3 regions of the Neobacillus sp. YIM B06451 genome follow, and region 2 is predicted to be linked to each of the others. Evidence: riboswitches for the same ligand, from Rfam matches in the RefSeq annotation. Region 2 holds a riboswitch; each other region holds the start of a gene.
The links. A riboswitch is a leader RNA that binds a small molecule or an ion and turns the genes downstream of it on or off. The one in region 2 is predicted to bind preQ1.

Region 1 (5,806 bases), on a different contig from region 2:
AGACGGAAAACTCACAGTCTATGAGGGCAACTATACAGATTACCGGACCGAGAAGAAACGGAAGCATGAGCAGCAAGAAAGGGAATATCAAAAGCAGCAACAGCGCATAGAACTCATTAACAATCAGGTTGCCCAGCTAAAGCAGTGGTCCGAAAAGTCGCATCGGGAAGCCGGAAAAGGCAGGACTCCCTCTGAAAACCGGCAAGCAGGGTTAAAGGAATACGGCCGGGTCCAAGCCAAGAAAAAAGACGTCCAAGTCAAATCCAAGCTAAAGCGTCTAAATCATGAACTATCCAAAAAGAATATTGAAAAACCAAAAGATGAACTATCTGTCCGGTTTGACTTTGAAGCAGCTGGAAACCGCGGGAAGCGTATTCTTGAAGCCCGCGGATTGGGCAAATCTTTTACGGAACGAATTCTATTTGAAAAAAGCCATTTTTACATTAAACACGGCGAGCGGATTGCCCTGCTTGGATCTAACGGAGCCGGAAAGACAACCTTTATAAAAATGCTGCTGGGAGAATTGAGGGCTTCCAAGGGAACACTTTGGATAAGCGATTCGGTTCGGATTGCCTATTTAAGCCAGGATGTGGGCGACCTACCGGGTGACCGGACCGTCCTTGAGTTCATGGGCTTAGTAAGCATGGAGGAGCGCACAAAAGCGCGGACCCTTTTTGCCAATATGGGCATGAAGGAAGAGAAGCTTTCAAATCCCTTTTCAGCCCTGAGCCTTGGTGAACGGACGAGGGTCAAGCTTGTTCATATGATTATGCAGGAATACGATATGCTTATCCTTGATGAGCCAACCAACCATCTTGATTTGCCAAGCCGCGAGCAAATGGAGGAAACGTTGGCGAGCTATTCCGGCACCCTTCTAATCGTTTCGCACGACCGGTACTTCATTGAACGGCTTTGCGATAAATTGTTAGTGATTGAGAATAACCGGATTCAGCGAATTGAGATAGGCCTGCTTGAATACGAAGAACGGCAAATGACCCAAGTGCGGCCGGAAAATCGCCGCCTGCAGGAAGAGATTGCCCTGCTTGATACGAAAATAACCGAGCTGCTAGGTAAAATCAGCATGCTAACGCCCGAAAGCGATGACTATTCCAAAGTCGATAAGGAACTGAACTTACTCATCCAGCAAAAGCAATCGCTGCTCTAAATAAAGAGGGCTGCCAATCGCAGGCAGCCCTCTTTATTTCCCCTTAAAAATTTTCCCAACCTCAATTATGTTTGCTAACTAACTTGCTGGATAAATAGAATAGGTAAGATTTTAAATCATTTAGGGGGTCCTTATGAAAAAATTCAAATTCCTTGTCCTGCTTGTTTTGCTTTTCACCCTGTTAAGCCCATCCTTTTCGTCCCAGCCTAAGGCACTTGGCCTTACTGCCGAAGTAAGTCCAGCGATTACAAAACTGCTAAATTCTACTTTATCGGACAGCGAGGCTGAAGCTATTATTACCTACAAAAAGAATCCAGCCCTCTCAGACATCAAGCTTCTAAAGGCTCTAGGCTTTGAAACAAAAACGTTTGAAAACCTGCCTATGATTGCAGTCAAGGGCAAAATTGCCGCCTTGACTACCCTCCTTCTCTCATCCACGAATATTCTCTCAGTCTATGAAAATAAGGAACTTCAGTACTTCCTTCGGGACAGCCGCCAGCTGATTGGCGCTGAATCGGTTTGGAACGATCTTGGCTATACCGGGAAGGGAGTCACCATTGCCGTCATTGACAGCGGCATTGATGCGACTCACCAGGATCTAAAATTCGGTGAAAAGGTCGTCCAGAACGTAAAGTTTGTTGTCGGTAATCTTTTTGGCAATTCACCGCTTTACCTTGAGAACGTTGTTAACACAGATACCACTTCGGGACACGGAACCCATGTAGCTGGAACCATTGCCGGCAGCGGCACGGCGAGCACCGGAGTTTATAAAGGGGTGGCACCGGAGGCAAAGCTTGTTGGCCTTGGCGTTGGTGAAGGCATCAATATTCTATGGTCGCTTGAAGCCTTTGATTATGCCATTAAAAACAAAGACAAGTATGGAATCGACGTGATTAGCAACAGCTGGGGGACAACTGGTGACTACTCACCGAACGATCCAATTAACGTAGCTTCGAAAACCGCCCACGATGCCGGGATGACAGTTGTTTTCGCAGCGGGCAATGAAGGCCCTGGGGACAATACATTGAACCCTTATTCGGCAGCACCATGGGTAATCAGTGTTGCTGCTGGCACAAAGGATAAGCAGCTGGCTGACTTTTCATCGCGCGGTGTTGCAGGTGATGCGTTTCTGCATCCTGACATTACAGCTCCGGGAGTGGACATCGTTGCCACGAGGTCTTCAACAGGCCTCATCATGAATGTGCTCGGAACGGCAACGGACATTTCGTATATTGATCCAGAACATTTGCTGTTCTATACAACTTCTAGTGGCACAAGCATGGCGGCTCCGCATATTTCCGGGGTTGTTGCCCTCATGAAGGAAGCTAAGCCGGATCTTACCCCCCGGGAAGCGCATGAATTTTTGGGCGAAACGGCTGAGCCAATGCCGGGTTATCAGTACCATGAAGTTGGCGCGGGCTATGTAAACGCCTATGAAGCTGTGAAAAAAGCTTCAGCTGTACAGTAAAATAAAAAAGAACTCCGCCTGCTGAAGTAGAGTAGCAATGCGGAGTTCTTTTTTGTTAATCAAGGGCAACCGCCCCGTCTGTCCCCTCTTTTTTCCTAATGATTCCTACAAGCAGGTATACAAGCGGGGTAATCGCAATGGAAGCAAAAAATTTAAAGATGTATTGGGTAATAATCATTGTCCCTAGTATCGCCGCCGGCACGACCCCGTAAAAAGCAATCCCGATGAAAATGGCCGTATCAACAAGCTGGCTCAGCATCGTTGAAGCATTGTTGCGGAGCCAAAGCTTTTTTTGCCCATGGCGGTTCTTCAATTTGTTGAAAACCAGCACATCGAGATTCTGGCTGACAGCATAAGAAATCAGACTCGCAACAATCACGCGGAAGCTTCCTCCCAGAATCGTTTCAAATGACTGCTGCTCTGAAAACACAGGCGCGGACGGCAGTGCGATTGCTGCCGAAATGAAAACCAGCGCGAGGATTTGAGTAATCAAACCAGCCTTGACAGTCCTCTGGGCCTGTTTTTTACCGTACACTTCGACAATTACATCAATGATTGGGTAAGTAAAGACGTACACAATGACGGCGGCGGGAAGGATGGCATAATTTCCGATGCTGAAAAGCTTAACAGCCACCACGTTCGCAAGGATCAAGAGCCCGACAAACGCTCCATTCAGGTATAAAATCATCCAGTGAGCCTCCTTACCTGTTGTCAATTTTTTCAGGGTAAAGGTCATGGTTCATTAAGCGGAAATTGGCCATTTCCTCGTATTTCGTCCCCGGTTTCCCATAGTTACACCACGGATCGATGGAAATGCCTCCTCTTGGAGTGAACTTTCCCCAAACCTCAATATAGCGCGGGTCAAGCAGCTTAATCAGATCGTTCATGATGATATTGACGCAGTCCTCATGAAAGTCGCCGTGGTTCCGGAAACTGAAAAGATAAAGCTTGAGCGATTTGCTCTCAACAATTTTTTTATCCGGAATATACGAAATATACATTGTGGCAAAATCGGGTTGATTGGTCAGCGGGCACAGACTTGTAAATTCAGGGCAATTGAATTTGACGAAGTAATCCCTGTTTGTATGGAGATTGTCGACAGCCTCCAAAACCTCCGGTGCATATTGAAAAGCATATTGGGTCCCTTGGTTACCCAATAGCGTCAAATCCTTCAAACCTTCCTCATGGCTTCGTCCAGACATGAAAAAAACCCCCTTGTAAAAGTATCCCGCCCTTTTACAAGAGAGCCTAAGCCAATGAAGCTATTAAAAACAATGGAAATAACCAATAAAAAAGCCATGTCCGATTATGGACATGGCAGATAGTCATGTATCCATAGTTTTTTATAGAGGGTATCAGCTATGAACCTCTCCCGTTAAGGCACGGGTATTCAATTCCTTTTCATATATTACAGAAAAGGCACGCAAACGTCAAACATATTTTTCCGGCAAAATAATGCTCATTACACCATAATCTTGCAGACATCATTAGTAAATTCAACCGGATCCTGGATTGGCAGCCCTTCAATCAAGAGCGCCTGGTTGTAAAGAAGGTTCGTATAAAGGGCAAACTTCTCTTTGTCCTTTTCAAGCGCACCTTTGAGCGACTGGAACACCTCGTGATTCGGATTAATTTCAAGGATTTTCTCCGCTTTTACATCCTGGCTGTTCGGCATCTGGCGGAGGATTTTTTCCATTTCAATTGTCAGGTCGCCGTCGCTTGCCAGGCAGACCGGATGGGACTTAAGTCGCTTTGAAATCCTCACATCCTTTACTTTTCCGGAAAGAACGTCCTTCATTGCATCAAACAGCTCTTTGTTTTCCTCGGCTTCAGCTTCGGCTTCCTTCTTTTCCTCATCCGACTCAATGCCGAGATCGCCGCTTGCGATTGATTTGAATTCCTTTTCCTTGTAATTCATCAACATGCGGATTGCGAATTCGTCGATGTCCTCTGTGAAATAAAGGATTTCATACCCTTTTTCCGACACAAGCTCAGCCTGAGGAAGCTTTTCGAGCCGTTCAATCGATTCGCCTGCCGCATAGTAAATATACTTCTGTTCTTCCGGCATCCTCGAAACGTATTCATCTAGGGTGACAAGCTTCTTTTCCTTTGATGAATAGAACATCAACAAATCCTGCAGGGTTTCTTTATGCGCGCCAAAATCGCTGTACACGCCATACTTCAGCTGGCGCCCAAACGATTGATAGAATGTTTCATACTTCTCCCGGTCGTCCTTCAGGAGGGCGAGCAGCTCGCTCTTAATTTTCTTGCTGATATTCTTGGCAATCAGCTTCAGCTGGCGGTCATGCTGCAGCATTTCCCTCGAAATGTTTAAGGACAAATCCTCGGAGTCGACCATCCCTTTTACAAAGCTGAAATGGTCGGGAAGCAGATCGGCACACTTGTTCATAATCAGAACCCCGTTGGAATATAGCTCCAGCCCTTTTTCGAATTCCTTCGAGTAGTAATCGAACGGGATGTTTTCCGGAATGAATAGAATGGCGTTATAACGGACAGCCCCATCGACACTGATATGGATGTGCTTCAACGGCTTGTCAAAACCATAATGCTTTTCATTGTAAAAATTCGTGTAATCCTCGTCGGTCAGCTCGCTCTTATTCTTTCTCCAAATAGGCACCATGCTGTTGACTGTCTGCTCTTCTTTGATAGTCTCCCACTCATCGTCGCTGCCTTCCTTTTTCCTGCTTGTGCTGACGTCCATTTTAATCGGATAGCGAATAAAGTCGGAGTATTTTTTGACAACTGACTTCAGGCTGTATTCCTCAAGGAACTCGTCGTAGTTCTCATCTTCGCTATTTTCCTTTATTTTTAAAATAATTTCCGTGCCCACGCCATTCTTTTCTGCCGGCTCAATCATGTATCCGTCCGCACCGGTGGACTCCCACTTGTACGCCTCATCACTGCCAAGCGCCTTGCTGATCACTGTTACAACATCGGCAACCATGAAAGCCGCATAGAACCCGACCCCGAATTGGCCGATAATGTCATGCCCGTCCTTTAATTCCGTTTCCTTCTTAAACGCGAGTGAACCACTTTTCGCAATCGTCCCTAGGTTCGTTTCTAGCTCTTCCTTCGTCATTCCGATCCCGGTATCAATAATCTTCAATGTCCGGTTTTCTTTATCCGGAACGATTTTTATGTAGTAATTGTCT
Region 2 (5,806 bases):
GTATTGCATGGCCAGTTAAAGCATGAAGATAGCCTGGGGAACAGTGGGATATTAAAATTTGGAAATGTGCAACGTATGACGGCTGGTACTGGTTTGCTCCATTCTGAAATGAATCCTTCTTTAGAAGAGGAAGCAAGCTTTTTACAGCTATGGTTTAAACCTTCTAAAAAGCAATTACCTCCTTCTTATGAGGATATTTCTTATAACGTAGATTCACTGAAGAATAAGCTGTTGCCTATCGTTTCTTCAACCCCAACAGAGGGTGCAGCGAAAATTCATAGTGATGTTACATTATACTTATCCAAATTGGATGAGGGAGAAGAGATCTTCTTTCAACAAGAACAGGGAAGAAAGATGTATGTCTTTGTGATTGAAGGGGAGCTAATTTTAGATAACGATGTTGTTGTTGGAAAAAGAGACAGTGCGCGCATAACTGAACAAAACAAACTTACTTTAAAATCAACAAAAGAAGCCTTCTTTTTATTGATTGATTTGGGTGGTGTTTAATTATGTTATTGATTCGCCATTCGATTGGAAGCAGACTTTTTTATCAAACAGATGAATATGAGATTCATTCAGTAGAAGATAAGTGGGTCATTTCTGTCAAAATTTCCGAAGAGGATTCTAAAGAAATCATCAAATTTAAAGACGAATTGAACCTCTTTGACGTTGGGAAAAACCAGAAGACTTGGTATTATACGTCAGATGCAAACGTTGAGTTTAATGAGAAAAATTCTGTGATTACGATTATTGCAGACCATCAAACAGTCTATCCAGTTGATTAAAATAATCACATAAAAAGTGTTTTGTAATGGCAAATCCCAATCATTACCAGGTGGTAATTGATAAAGTGGCGGCAGAGTAATAGGATAAGCTATCAAAGTTGTACAGTGATGCTAAAGAGTCAGCCTGGAATACACAAGACGATTTTCTTTTTAAATTCCTCGTCTGTAAAAGCACAAAATTTGAAATTGTCTGGATAAGACATAATGACATGCAATAATTAATAAAATCGTTTATACTTATGAAATGTTGAATAGCAAATCCGCTATCTGGCGGTAGAGGTTCTAGCTACCCTCTTTAAAAAACTAAGGAAACAGTACTGCTTTCTTTAGCCGTGCTGTTTTTTTGTTGGAAGGAGAAAGAAAATGTTAAAGAGTGAAAAAGCGCTCGTTGTGTTTAGCGGGGGACAGGATAGTACGACTTGCCTTTTTTGGGCAATGGAGCAGTTTGCCGAGGTTGCCGCTGTAACGTTTGACTACAATCAACGGCATATTACAGAAATTGAATGCGCTAAATCGATTGCAAATGAACTTGGCATTGAGCACTATATCCTTGATATGAGCCTGCTGAATCAGCTTGCCCCGAATGCGTTGACGAGGGACGACATTGAAGTGAAGGATGGAGAAGGCGGCAGGCTGCCCAATACGTTTGTGCCGGGCAGGAATTTGCTGTTCATGTCATTTGCCGGGGTACTGGCCAGCCAGATTGGGGCGAAACACATCGTTACCGGAGTATGTGAAACGGATTTCAGCGGTTATCCCGACTGCCGTGATATTTTTGTGAAGTCGCTTAACGTGACTCTTAATCTATCGATGGATCAAGATTTTGTAATTGATACACCGCTGATGTGGCTGAACAAGGCTGAAGCATGGAAACTAGCCGATGAGCTGGGAGCGTTCGAGTTTGTCCGTGAAAAGACGCTTACGTGCTATAACGGAATCATCGCGGACGGCTGCGGCGAATGCCCTGCCTGCAAGCTAAGGAAAAAAGGCCTGGATGACTATCTGGCAGAACGGAATGGGATGTAATGATGTACGGATTCAGGATTGTAGATAAATTGCAAAAAATTGATGTAGATATTAAGCGTGACCAATTGAAGTACCATTCGAAACGGGTCCTTGTCAGCAAGGAATTCACGTTTGATTCGGCTCATCATTTACATGATTATGAGGGTAAATGCAAAAACCTTCATGGCCATACGTATAAGGCCGTTTTTGGGATCAGCGGTTTCGTTGACAACCGCGGCTTGATGATTGACTTCGGTGATATTAAAGAAATTTGGAAAAATGAAATTGAAATTTTCTTGGATCACCGATATTTGAATGAAACACTTCCGCCTATGAATACAACTGCGGAAAACATTGTCGTATGGATTTATGAAAAAATGGCTGAATCGCTGAAAAAACGCGCGAATTTATATGATGGCGCGCGGGTTGAATTCGTCCGTCTCTATGAAACTCCGACCAGCTATGCGGAAGCGAGAAGGGAGTGGATGGAGGATGAGTAAGATACCTGTCATGGAAATCTTCGGTCCGACTATCCAGGGCGAAGGGATGGTCATGGGCCGCAAGAGTATGTTCGTCCGGACTGCGGGGTGTGATTATAAATGCTCCTGGTGCGACTCCGCTTTTACGTGGGACGGGTCTGAAAAAGAAAGAATACGAATGATGGCCCCAATGGATGTCTTTCAAGAACTCAAGGAACTTGGTGGCGATAACTTCGACCATGTGACGATTACAGGTGGAAACCCAGCTTTGATTGGAGAAGCAATGAAACAGTTCATTGAACTTCTTCACCAATCTAATATTGAAGTAGGATTGGAGACTCAGGGAAGCAAGTGGCAGGACTGGTTTTACCTTGTCAACGACTTAACGATCTCTCCAAAACCACCTAGCAGCGGTATGAAACCGGATCTTGAACTATTGGATGATATCATTCGCAAGTTAAAGAACTACAAATCGAACTTTTCACTTAAAATTGTTGTATTTGATGATGCGGACTTTGAATTTGCTAAGATGTTGAATAACTGTTACATGGGGGATCATATTCCATTTTTCCTATCAGTAGGCAATAGCAATCCCGGAGAGGAAGGGGATATTTCAAGCCGGTTACTTCATTCCCTTGACTGGCTGTGGGGGAAGGTGCTGGAAGATCCTGAAATGAACAATGTTCGCCCTTTGCCACAACTCCATGCGTTAGTTTGGTCGAATAAGCGCGGTGTTTAAGGGACCGCAGGAAGAAAGCAGGACTAGAGATTTGATGATTATTCAAAATATCCCAATTAAATCATTGTGTGTAACGAAAAATTAAATCAAGCACAAAAAAAAAAAGACCTACTCAAAAGAGAAGATACAAGCCCAACCGTTTGTTAAATATTTTTAATAGATTTTCACCTAAAGGGGTACCACCAGGAAAAACGCGAAATTACAATGATAAGTAAAGCACAAAAGAAAATCCCAATTTCTTAGTTTTATAATTAAGAAATTGGGATTTTTTGTTACTTCTGAAAAGCCCCCATTAGCTGAACGAAACTCTTCCATATCTACATTTTTTCTTAGTTTAAATTAAGCAACTATACTAATGGTTTATCTATATAAAGCTACTGCTTTATCCCGAAGCAAATGAACAAGGTTTTTTCGTTCGGTCTGAATCCAATCCTGAAATAAGAATAGGTGCTTAATTTTCATGTTAGGACCATTTATATACATAAGAAGGAGTTTTTAACTAGGTATCGAAGTTAATTGAGATGACAAATGGAGTTTTCCTATACTTTTTAGTTAGATTAGTTTAAAGAATGGAAGTGAAGATGTGCAAAGGAATGTTCTGCTTGTAGAAGATGATAGAGATATTAGTAAATTGGTTAAAAGTTACTTGGAACAGGAAAATTTTACAATACTTACTGCATTTGATGGTGAGGAGGCATTGGCTCTTTTTAAGAAAAATGAGGTGGATTTAATCTTACTTGATTTAATGCTTCCAAAGTTAAGTGGGATGGATTTTCTAAAGCAGATTAGAACAAAAAGTTTAGTTCCTGTCTTGATCATTTCAGCAAAAGGCAGTGATATAGATAAAGCGTTAGGTCTTGGTTTTGGTGCGGACGATTATATTAGCAAGCCTTTTTCTATGGTTGAACTAACCGCCAGGGTTCATGCTGCAATTCGAAGGGCTACACAATATCTTCCTTCAGAGAATGAATCTACTTCAACTATCCTCCATTATAATGAGCTTACTCTTGATTTAAAAACCTTTTTGGCACTGGTAAAGGGGGAGACCGTGCATCTTACATCAAAGGAATTTCATATTTTAAAGCTATTTATGTCAAACCAGAATAGGGTGTTTACAAAGGAGCAAATTTACCATTTAATTTGGGAAGATGACTATTATGGCAATGAAAATGTAATTAACGTCCATATTAGAAGGCTTCGGGAAAAAATAGAAGTCGATCCGTCCAACCCGCAATACATTCGGACAATATGGGGAATAGGGTATAAATTAGGTGAATAAACTATGACCCTTTTATTAAGTATCATTATAATTGTTTTGCTGTTCATTATTGCCGTGCAATCTTATAGTAGGAGAAAAATGAATAGGAGCCTGAACGAAATACAAAAAAAGCTATCAGATATTTTTGAACAGAAAACGACTGAAAAAGTGTTAATACAAACAGACCACCAAACGATTAAACAATTCCTCATTCAAATGAACCGTCTTTTAGATTACAATCAACAAGTTATTGCGGACTATGTAAAAACGAAAGAAAGCTTAAGAAAACTGCTGTCTAATATGTCTCACGATTTGAAAACCCCGTTAACTGTCATTTTAGGATATGTTGAAAAATTACATTTAGACAACAGTATGAGTGTGGAAGAACGGAGCCAGGCCATTTCCCGTCTTCATCAAAAAACGCTAAATGTCATCACACTGCTCAATCAATTTTTTGACCTTGTTAAGCTTGATTCTGGAGATTATTCGTTCCCTTTAAGCAAGATTTCGATTAATGAAGTTTGCAGGAAAAATGTGCTTGAGTTTTATGATTTGCTTCAATCGAAAAATCTTCGGGTAGAAGTGAACATTCCAGAACAACCTTATTTCGTTCTTGGAAACGAGGAGGCATTAAATCGGGTTTTAAGCAATCTTATCTCAAATGCGATCCGTTATGGAAGTGATGGTGGAGAATTTGGTTTAACCGTTCGAGAGGATGGAGAGTTTATTGCGATTGATATTTGGGATAAGGGGAAAGGAATAGCCAAGGTGCACCAAGATCAGGTGTTTGAACGGTTATATACTTTGGATGATGCGAGAAGTCCAGAATTTCAAGGAAGTGGGCTTGGATTAAGTATCACCAAAAACCTGATAGAAGTAATGAAAGGTTCCATTTACTTAAGCAGCACCCCTTATGAAAAAACAGTGTTTACTTGTGTTTTCCATCGAATTACGTATTAATTACGATCCAAGAGAGGTGTTCAGGTAGAACGGCCTCTTTTTTGCTTTCAATAATAAACTTAAGAGATTTGTAAGGATTGAGAAAGAAAAAAGATATTCTTGATGCTTATGATGAAAATAGATAAAGGAAAGGAGAAATCGGCATGAATAGTGTGGTGAAAACAACTGGGCTTACGAAAAAGCGAAAAGGAAAAGAACTGGTTACCAATGTTAATCTTCAGATTCATAAAGGGGAAATTTACGGTTTACTTGGTCAAAATGGCGCTGGTAAAACTACAATTATGAAAATGCTCACTGGAATATTGAAGCCAACAAGTGGAGAAATCGAATTATTTGGCCAAAAGCTTACCGAAAGCTCGAAGTTAATGTTAAAAAGAGTCGGAAGTATTATTGAATATCCCATCTTTTTTGAGCACTTAACTGCGATAGAAAATTTGAAGCTCCATTGCGAATATATAGGATATTATGATGAAAAAGGAATAAAACAAGCATTGGATATGGTTCATTTAAAAGGGATTGAGGAAAAATGTGTAGAGGAATTTTCCTTAGGAATGAAGCAGCGTCTTGGGATAGCGAGAGC
Region 3 (5,806 bases), on a different contig from region 2:
TATAACAATGTAAAGGTTGGCCATGTTGAAGCCGGGCTTCGGACCTTTAATAAGCATTCTCCTTTTCCAGAGGAATTAAATCGACAACTGACAGGGCTTATTGCAGACCTTCATTTTGCCCCAACGGCGACAGCAATAAGCAACTTGCACAAGGAAAACAAAGACCCTGGGACATTATTTTTAACAGGAAATACTGTAATAGATGCTTTGAAAACAACTGTAACCAAAAGCTATAAACATGACCTGCTCAATTCAACCGAAGGAAAAAGGCTTATCCTCCTAACCGCACATAGACGGGAAAACCTCGGGAAGCCAATGATCAATATATTTCAGGCTGTAAAAAGGATTGCAAGGGAATTTGACGATGTTGCAGTAGTTTATCCAGTCCACTTAAACCCCTCTATTCAAACATTAGCTGCGGAAATACTCGCTGGCCAGCCTAACATTCATTTAACAGATCCTCTTGATGTAATTGATTTCCATAATATTTGCGCACGATCGTATTTGATTCTTACCGATTCAGGAGGAATTCAGGAGGAAGCTCCTTTCCTTGGAGTGCCTGTCCTCATATTAAGGGATACGACTGAACGGCCCGAGGGTATTGAAGCTGGGTCATTAAAACTTGCAGGAATAGAAGAGGGAGGAATTTACCGGTTAACAAAGGAATTATTGACAAATGATTCTTTGTATAAAAACATGTCGGTCCCTTCTAACGTCTATGGGGATGGCTTTGCATCAAAAAGAATAGTGGACGCCATCCTCCATTATTTTGGCCTTCACACGGAATCAAAGTAATATAGAAAAACCAATTAATCATTCCTTACCCTATTTCCAGCCGGGAAGGAATGATTATTCGGTGTTAAGCAGGTGTAAAATGGATCTGGCTTTTTCCCTCCATGTGTTTTTCCGGGCTTCATCCTTTAGCTGTTTCATAAGTTCTGCATCTCCTCCCAGTTCAAGGGCAGTCTCCACTCTTTCCATGAACTGCTTATGATCTTTAGCAACCATAACAACACTGTATTTCCTGCATTCCGGAAGGTTTGTTGAAACAATCGGCTTCCCCACAGCCATATATTCAAAGAGCTTAATAGGAGATGTCGCAATTGTCACTTCATTGACAAGGAACGGGATTATAGAAACGTTGAATCGGTGGGCATAGCCGGGCAACTCCTCATACCTTACCGTGCCTAAATAATGGACATTCGGCATGGAGAGCAGCCTGCTATTCTTTATACTGCCGTCATAGTCCAAACCTATGAGAACAAGTTGCCAGTCACTCCTTGAGAAGGCGAGCTTCTCAAGAAGGGCATAATCAACCCAGTTCGCCAGTGCCCCGAAATAGCCAATAACAGGCTTTTCCCCCAGATGGAGGCCGTCCACTAATACCGGCGTGGAACCATTCTTGGGGACTGTATGAAAGTGTTCATAATCCACACCATTTGAAACAAGCGCGCATCTAACAGGAGGCCTTTTATCCAATATATCATTGTAAAGTTTATCCGCTGTCGCAACCACATAGCACGATTGATTTTCAAGTATTTTCAAGTGCCTTTCAAGGATTGGCCTCGGAATGGGAACACCGGATATACTCGGGGATAATTCATCGATATATTCATATAAGATGTCAAATCCCATTTCAAGGCACTTTCTCACAAATCCGTATTCCCTTACAATATCTCCGGAGTACATATGCACAATGACCCTATTTTTTTGTTTGGCCAAAAATAAGAGGATTGCCGCTTCAACTTCCGGTTCTCTCATATTTACTAAAAAACAGCCTGGCATGACTTCCTCAACAACATCAATTTGATCATATTGATTAGCCGTCCCATAAAGATACACTACTCCTTCGCTCGCAATATTGAGGGCGATATGCTGGGGACGTTGAAAAAGAGGAATATTCCAATCAACCAAAGAGGGAAAAAGAACAATCGGCTTACCCGGATTATTTTCTACAATTGATCCAAGCTTTTTAAGAATCAACTGTTGTGGAGGGGAATTCAGGCCTATCCGCCTTTTTTTAAAATGCTCTTTTCTCATTAAAAGATTTTTTCTCATTCGCTCTCCGCTTAAGTAATCGTTATCCATCCATCCTACCCCCCTTTCAAATTAGCTTTTTATTGCTATAGTGGTTTTTTCAGATTCGCTGTATTTAATTACATGAAGCCAGGCTTGCTTTCAGGGAGAAAATTTTGGAAATCATTTGTTAATACAAGCGGAGAACAATGTTTTTTTAACCGCCTATTGTCTGAATCCGAGGTGTGGTGGGAGCTAGAATAACGGATATACACATAATTAAATGGAGAAGATGCATACATACAGATCCCAAGATTTTTACACTCCTCCAAAAAAACTGCGTCTTCCCCCACCGAAATCGGAGGAAACAGTACTCTCTCGGCAACAACTTTTTTAAAAACAAGAGTCGAGCCGGCCAATGTATCATCGATATTTTTAATAAATGTATTTTCCTTGCCTTTAAAGAGCAATCCGAGTAGCCCCTCGTCTTTAAAATAAATAAATATTGACTGCTTTCCGACAACATCGGCCCCGTGTCTCGCCATTTCATCCAATGCTTCTTCAAGATAATGGGCACCATAATAATCATCGTCATCAAACCGTGCAATGATATTGTATTTTGCCTGGCGGATTCCCTTGTTTATACAAGAGCCGAGCGGTTCTTCAAATGGAAGTTCAATGACTTTAATAAGCGGGTTATCGGACAAGCCTTTAACTAGATGTTTGTTAAATCCATGAAGGATGAGCACGAGTTCCTTCTCTTCAATTGTTTGGTTTTCAAAATTACGAAGGATTGCTTGAAGAAAATCCGGCCTTTTCGTACACGTAATGACAGAGACCACAACAATCCTCCCTTTCAGTCTTTTAGTATTACTTTTATGACTTGGGAAGAAATATAATGCTTTGATCTTCCAAAGCATTCCTATTGATAAGTCTAAATTAAATACATCTGGAAGATAAGCCCACCCTGTTGACGAAGAATAATGCGCGCATTATAATTTTACTTTCGGGTAAAGCCCGACGTGGTTCGAGAACCTCCCACGCTAAAAAACTAAGGAGAGAGAAAGATGAAAATTAAATCATTGGCAGTGAACGGGATTATTGCGGCGCTGTATATTGTGGTGACGTTTTTGATCCAGCCGCTAAGCTTCTCAAATATCCAATTCCGTTTATCAGAGATGTTCAACCATCTCATCGTATTTAACAAAAAGTATTTTTTTGGGATTATTCTTGGCGTTTTCCTGGCGAACCTTTTCCTTTCGCCAAATCCCGGCCTTGACCTTATTTTCGGCTTCGGCCAATCGGTACTGGCCCTTTTGATTACCATGTTTTCATCGCGGTATATTAAAGGAATTTGGGCTCGCATGGCGATCAATACTGTGGTCTTTACATTCACAATGTTCCTGATTGCCTGGGAATTGAATATTGCCGCAGGATTCCCATTTTTCGCCACTTGGCTGGCAGTTGCATTTGGTGAATTCGTTGTCCTTACGGTCGGCGCCCCATTGATGTATGCTATTCATAAACGCATCAATTTTGAAAAGCTTATTGACTAATAGATGAGGGCCAGACCTGTTCGGGTTTGGCCTTTTTCGATATTTTATTCATTCGGCCTTGCCCTATTTCCAAGGGGTTAAACATTTTGTACTATTTTTTCCATCTTGGTAAGATATCAAAAAAGAAGCGCCCCTCCCGTAATCCAAGGGAAGGAGCGCTGTTATTCAATCGTCTTGATTTTAGTGAAAAAGTAATAGTATTTGTATAGAACAACGGCTGCCAGCCCCGCCCTAAGGATCCAGCTGTCTGTCATGATGAACGGGATGGCGATCATGCAGTCGGCAAAGAGGAGGACAGAGAGCTTTTGTTTTAACGTCATTTCCCGTTTTTTCACAAAGCCTTCGAGATGTTTTTTATACAGCCGGCTTTCTTTGAACCATGCCTCAAACTTCTTCGAGCCCCGCATAAAACAGTACGACGCCAACAATAGCAGCGGTGTGGTCGGAATAACCGGCAGCACAATTCCGATTATGCCAAGCCCGAGAGACAGGAATCCCGCCAAGATAAAAAGCAGGCGGAGCGGCTTCTTGACGATATCCAACGACTCCTTTCGGAAAAAATAACTACTATGCAGGCAATGCAGAAGCGAACAATTCCTGCAGGTACCGATAATGGACAAATTCGCCGCGGTTGGCCATGGAAAGGATTTCTTCGGCTGTGGCCCATTTCACCGCGCTTACTTCCTCTTCCTGAAGGACGCATTTCGTGATGTCGACATTTTGCCTGATGAGCCATACGTCCGAAATGCTCTTCTCTCTAAAAACAGTAAAAGCAATCTCGGCTTTTTCCATATCAGGAATGATGCCAAGCTCCTCCTTCGTTTCCCGGACACATGCGGCAGCGCTGTCATCGCCCATGACCGCGGCACCACCTGTGGTAGCCCACATATTCGGGAAGCCCTTCACATGTGGGGCGCGTTTCTGGATCAAATACTCCCCATTACTGTTCATTATCCAAATATGGACGACAAGATGAAATTCCCCCGGTGCGAGTTTTTCCCCACGGATTGCTGTTCTTCCTGTTTTGTTCCTGTTCCGGTCATATACATCCCAAAACTCAGGCATAGGGTTTCCCTCCAAAATGGCAGAATGAACTTATATCGTACCATTTTTTACTATTCATTGCTGCTTTTTCTTACAACAAGTTTTGTAGCGATATAAACTTTTTTGGCTACTGTCCGGCCATCCAGCCTCTCAACAAGTGTATCAACCGCGGTTTCACCCATCAGTTCGGTGTAGATTCTGACCGTTGATAGAGGGGGGTGGATGTATTTCGAAATGCTTATATCATTTACCCCTATTACGGAAACACGCCCGGGTACATCGATTTCTGCCTCATGCAGGGCTCTCAACGCGCCAATAGCAATCGAGTCATTCCCCGTAAAAAATGCCGTTGGCAGCCGGCTCCCATGGTCCTTTATCGCCTTGGCCATCAACTCATGGCCAGATTCCACCTTAAACGCTCCGATATAAAAGGCGTCCTCTTTGAACAGGCCAAGCTCCTTCATGTAACTGCGGAAGGTGATTTCCCTTTCATCGGCAATCTCGGCCGTTTGGTCTTTAAAGGTTTCCCTGCCGCCTATATACCCGATTTCGGTGTGCCCTTTTGCAATTATGTAATCGAGGACACGTTTGGTCGCTGCTTTAAAATCAATGACGATGGAATCAAATTTTTCATCTGAAGGAGAGGAGTCCACGAACACGATATTGCCGGTGATTGACTCCATCTGGCTCACCTGCTTTTCACTAAATTTCCCAATGGCGATGATCCCTTTAATATCCAGCTTTTTCAATTCATCCATATCATCCAAAAAATATTTCTTAATAGAAATGCCGTGCTGTTTGCAGCGTTTCTCAATGCCGAGGCGGATTGACATATAGTACAAGTCATTCAGTTCCTCAATTTCCGTATACCAGTGGATAATGGCTATCTTTGTTGAAGAAAACTTTTTTGTCCCCCGCTTCTTATAGGAGAGTTCTTCCGCAGCCTCGAAAATACTCTTTTTTGTTTCATCACTTACGGACAATGAGGGATCATAATTCAATACCCGGGAAACAGTGGCTATGGAAACCCCGGCTTTTGTGGCAATGTCCTTAATGGTGGCCATTTTCCCTTCCCCTTCTACACGGTTTTGAATGTAAACTTTGTAAACGAATAATACTCCTCGCCTTCATCAATTACGGTGGAGGGAAAATGGGGATGGTTTATCGCATCCGGATAATTCTGAGTCTCA

Region 1: linked by a shared signal. The riboswitch ahead of queF (preQ(1) synthase) and the one ahead of queC (7-cyano-7-deazaguanine synthase QueC) in region 2 are both predicted to bind preQ1.
Region 3: linked by a shared signal. The riboswitch ahead of RB160_RS12805 (QueT transporter family protein) and the one ahead of queC (7-cyano-7-deazaguanine synthase QueC) in region 2 are both predicted to bind preQ1.

What each region holds. Positions count from the first base shown of each region.
Region 1 is NZ_JAVFKJ010000015.1:34,187-39,992, reverse strand. Features, by position in the region: gene abc-f (ribosomal protection-like ABC-F family protein) at 1-1,165, shown strand, start outside; gene RB160_RS19615 (S8 family serine peptidase) at 1,299-2,633, shown strand; gene RB160_RS19610 (queuosine precursor transporter) at 2,689-3,321, opposite strand; gene queF (preQ(1) synthase) at 3,335-3,835, opposite strand; PreQ1 riboswitch class I at 3,963-4,009, opposite strand; gene htpG (molecular chaperone HtpG) at 4,096-5,806, opposite strand, start outside.
Region 2 is NZ_JAVFKJ010000001.1:780,911-786,716, forward strand. Features, by position in the region: gene RB160_RS03770 (pirin family protein) at 1-507, shown strand, start outside; gene RB160_RS03775 (hypothetical protein) at 510-785, shown strand; PreQ1 riboswitch class I at 1,056-1,098, shown strand; gene queC (7-cyano-7-deazaguanine synthase QueC) at 1,149-1,811, shown strand; gene queD (6-carboxytetrahydropterin synthase QueD) at 1,814-2,290, shown strand; gene queE (7-carboxy-7-deazaguanine synthase QueE) at 2,283-3,008, shown strand; gene RB160_RS03795 (response regulator transcription factor) at 3,592-4,287, shown strand; gene RB160_RS03800 (sensor histidine kinase) at 4,291-5,226, shown strand; gene RB160_RS03805 (ATP-binding cassette domain-containing protein) at 5,370-5,806, shown strand, end outside.
Region 3 is NZ_JAVFKJ010000006.1:144,409-150,214, reverse strand. Features, by position in the region: gene wecB (non-hydrolyzing UDP-N-acetylglucosamine 2-epimerase) at 1-795, shown strand, start outside; gene RB160_RS12815 (glycosyltransferase) at 850-2,088, opposite strand; gene RB160_RS12810 (glycosyltransferase family 2 protein) at 2,157-2,858, opposite strand; PreQ1 riboswitch class I at 3,033-3,077, shown strand; gene RB160_RS12805 (QueT transporter family protein) at 3,084-3,572, shown strand; gene RB160_RS12800 (YbaN family protein) at 3,734-4,114, opposite strand; gene RB160_RS12795 (NUDIX hydrolase) at 4,140-4,637, opposite strand; gene RB160_RS12790 (LacI family DNA-binding transcriptional regulator) at 4,688-5,680, opposite strand; gene RB160_RS12785 (aldose epimerase family protein) at 5,695-5,806, opposite strand, start outside.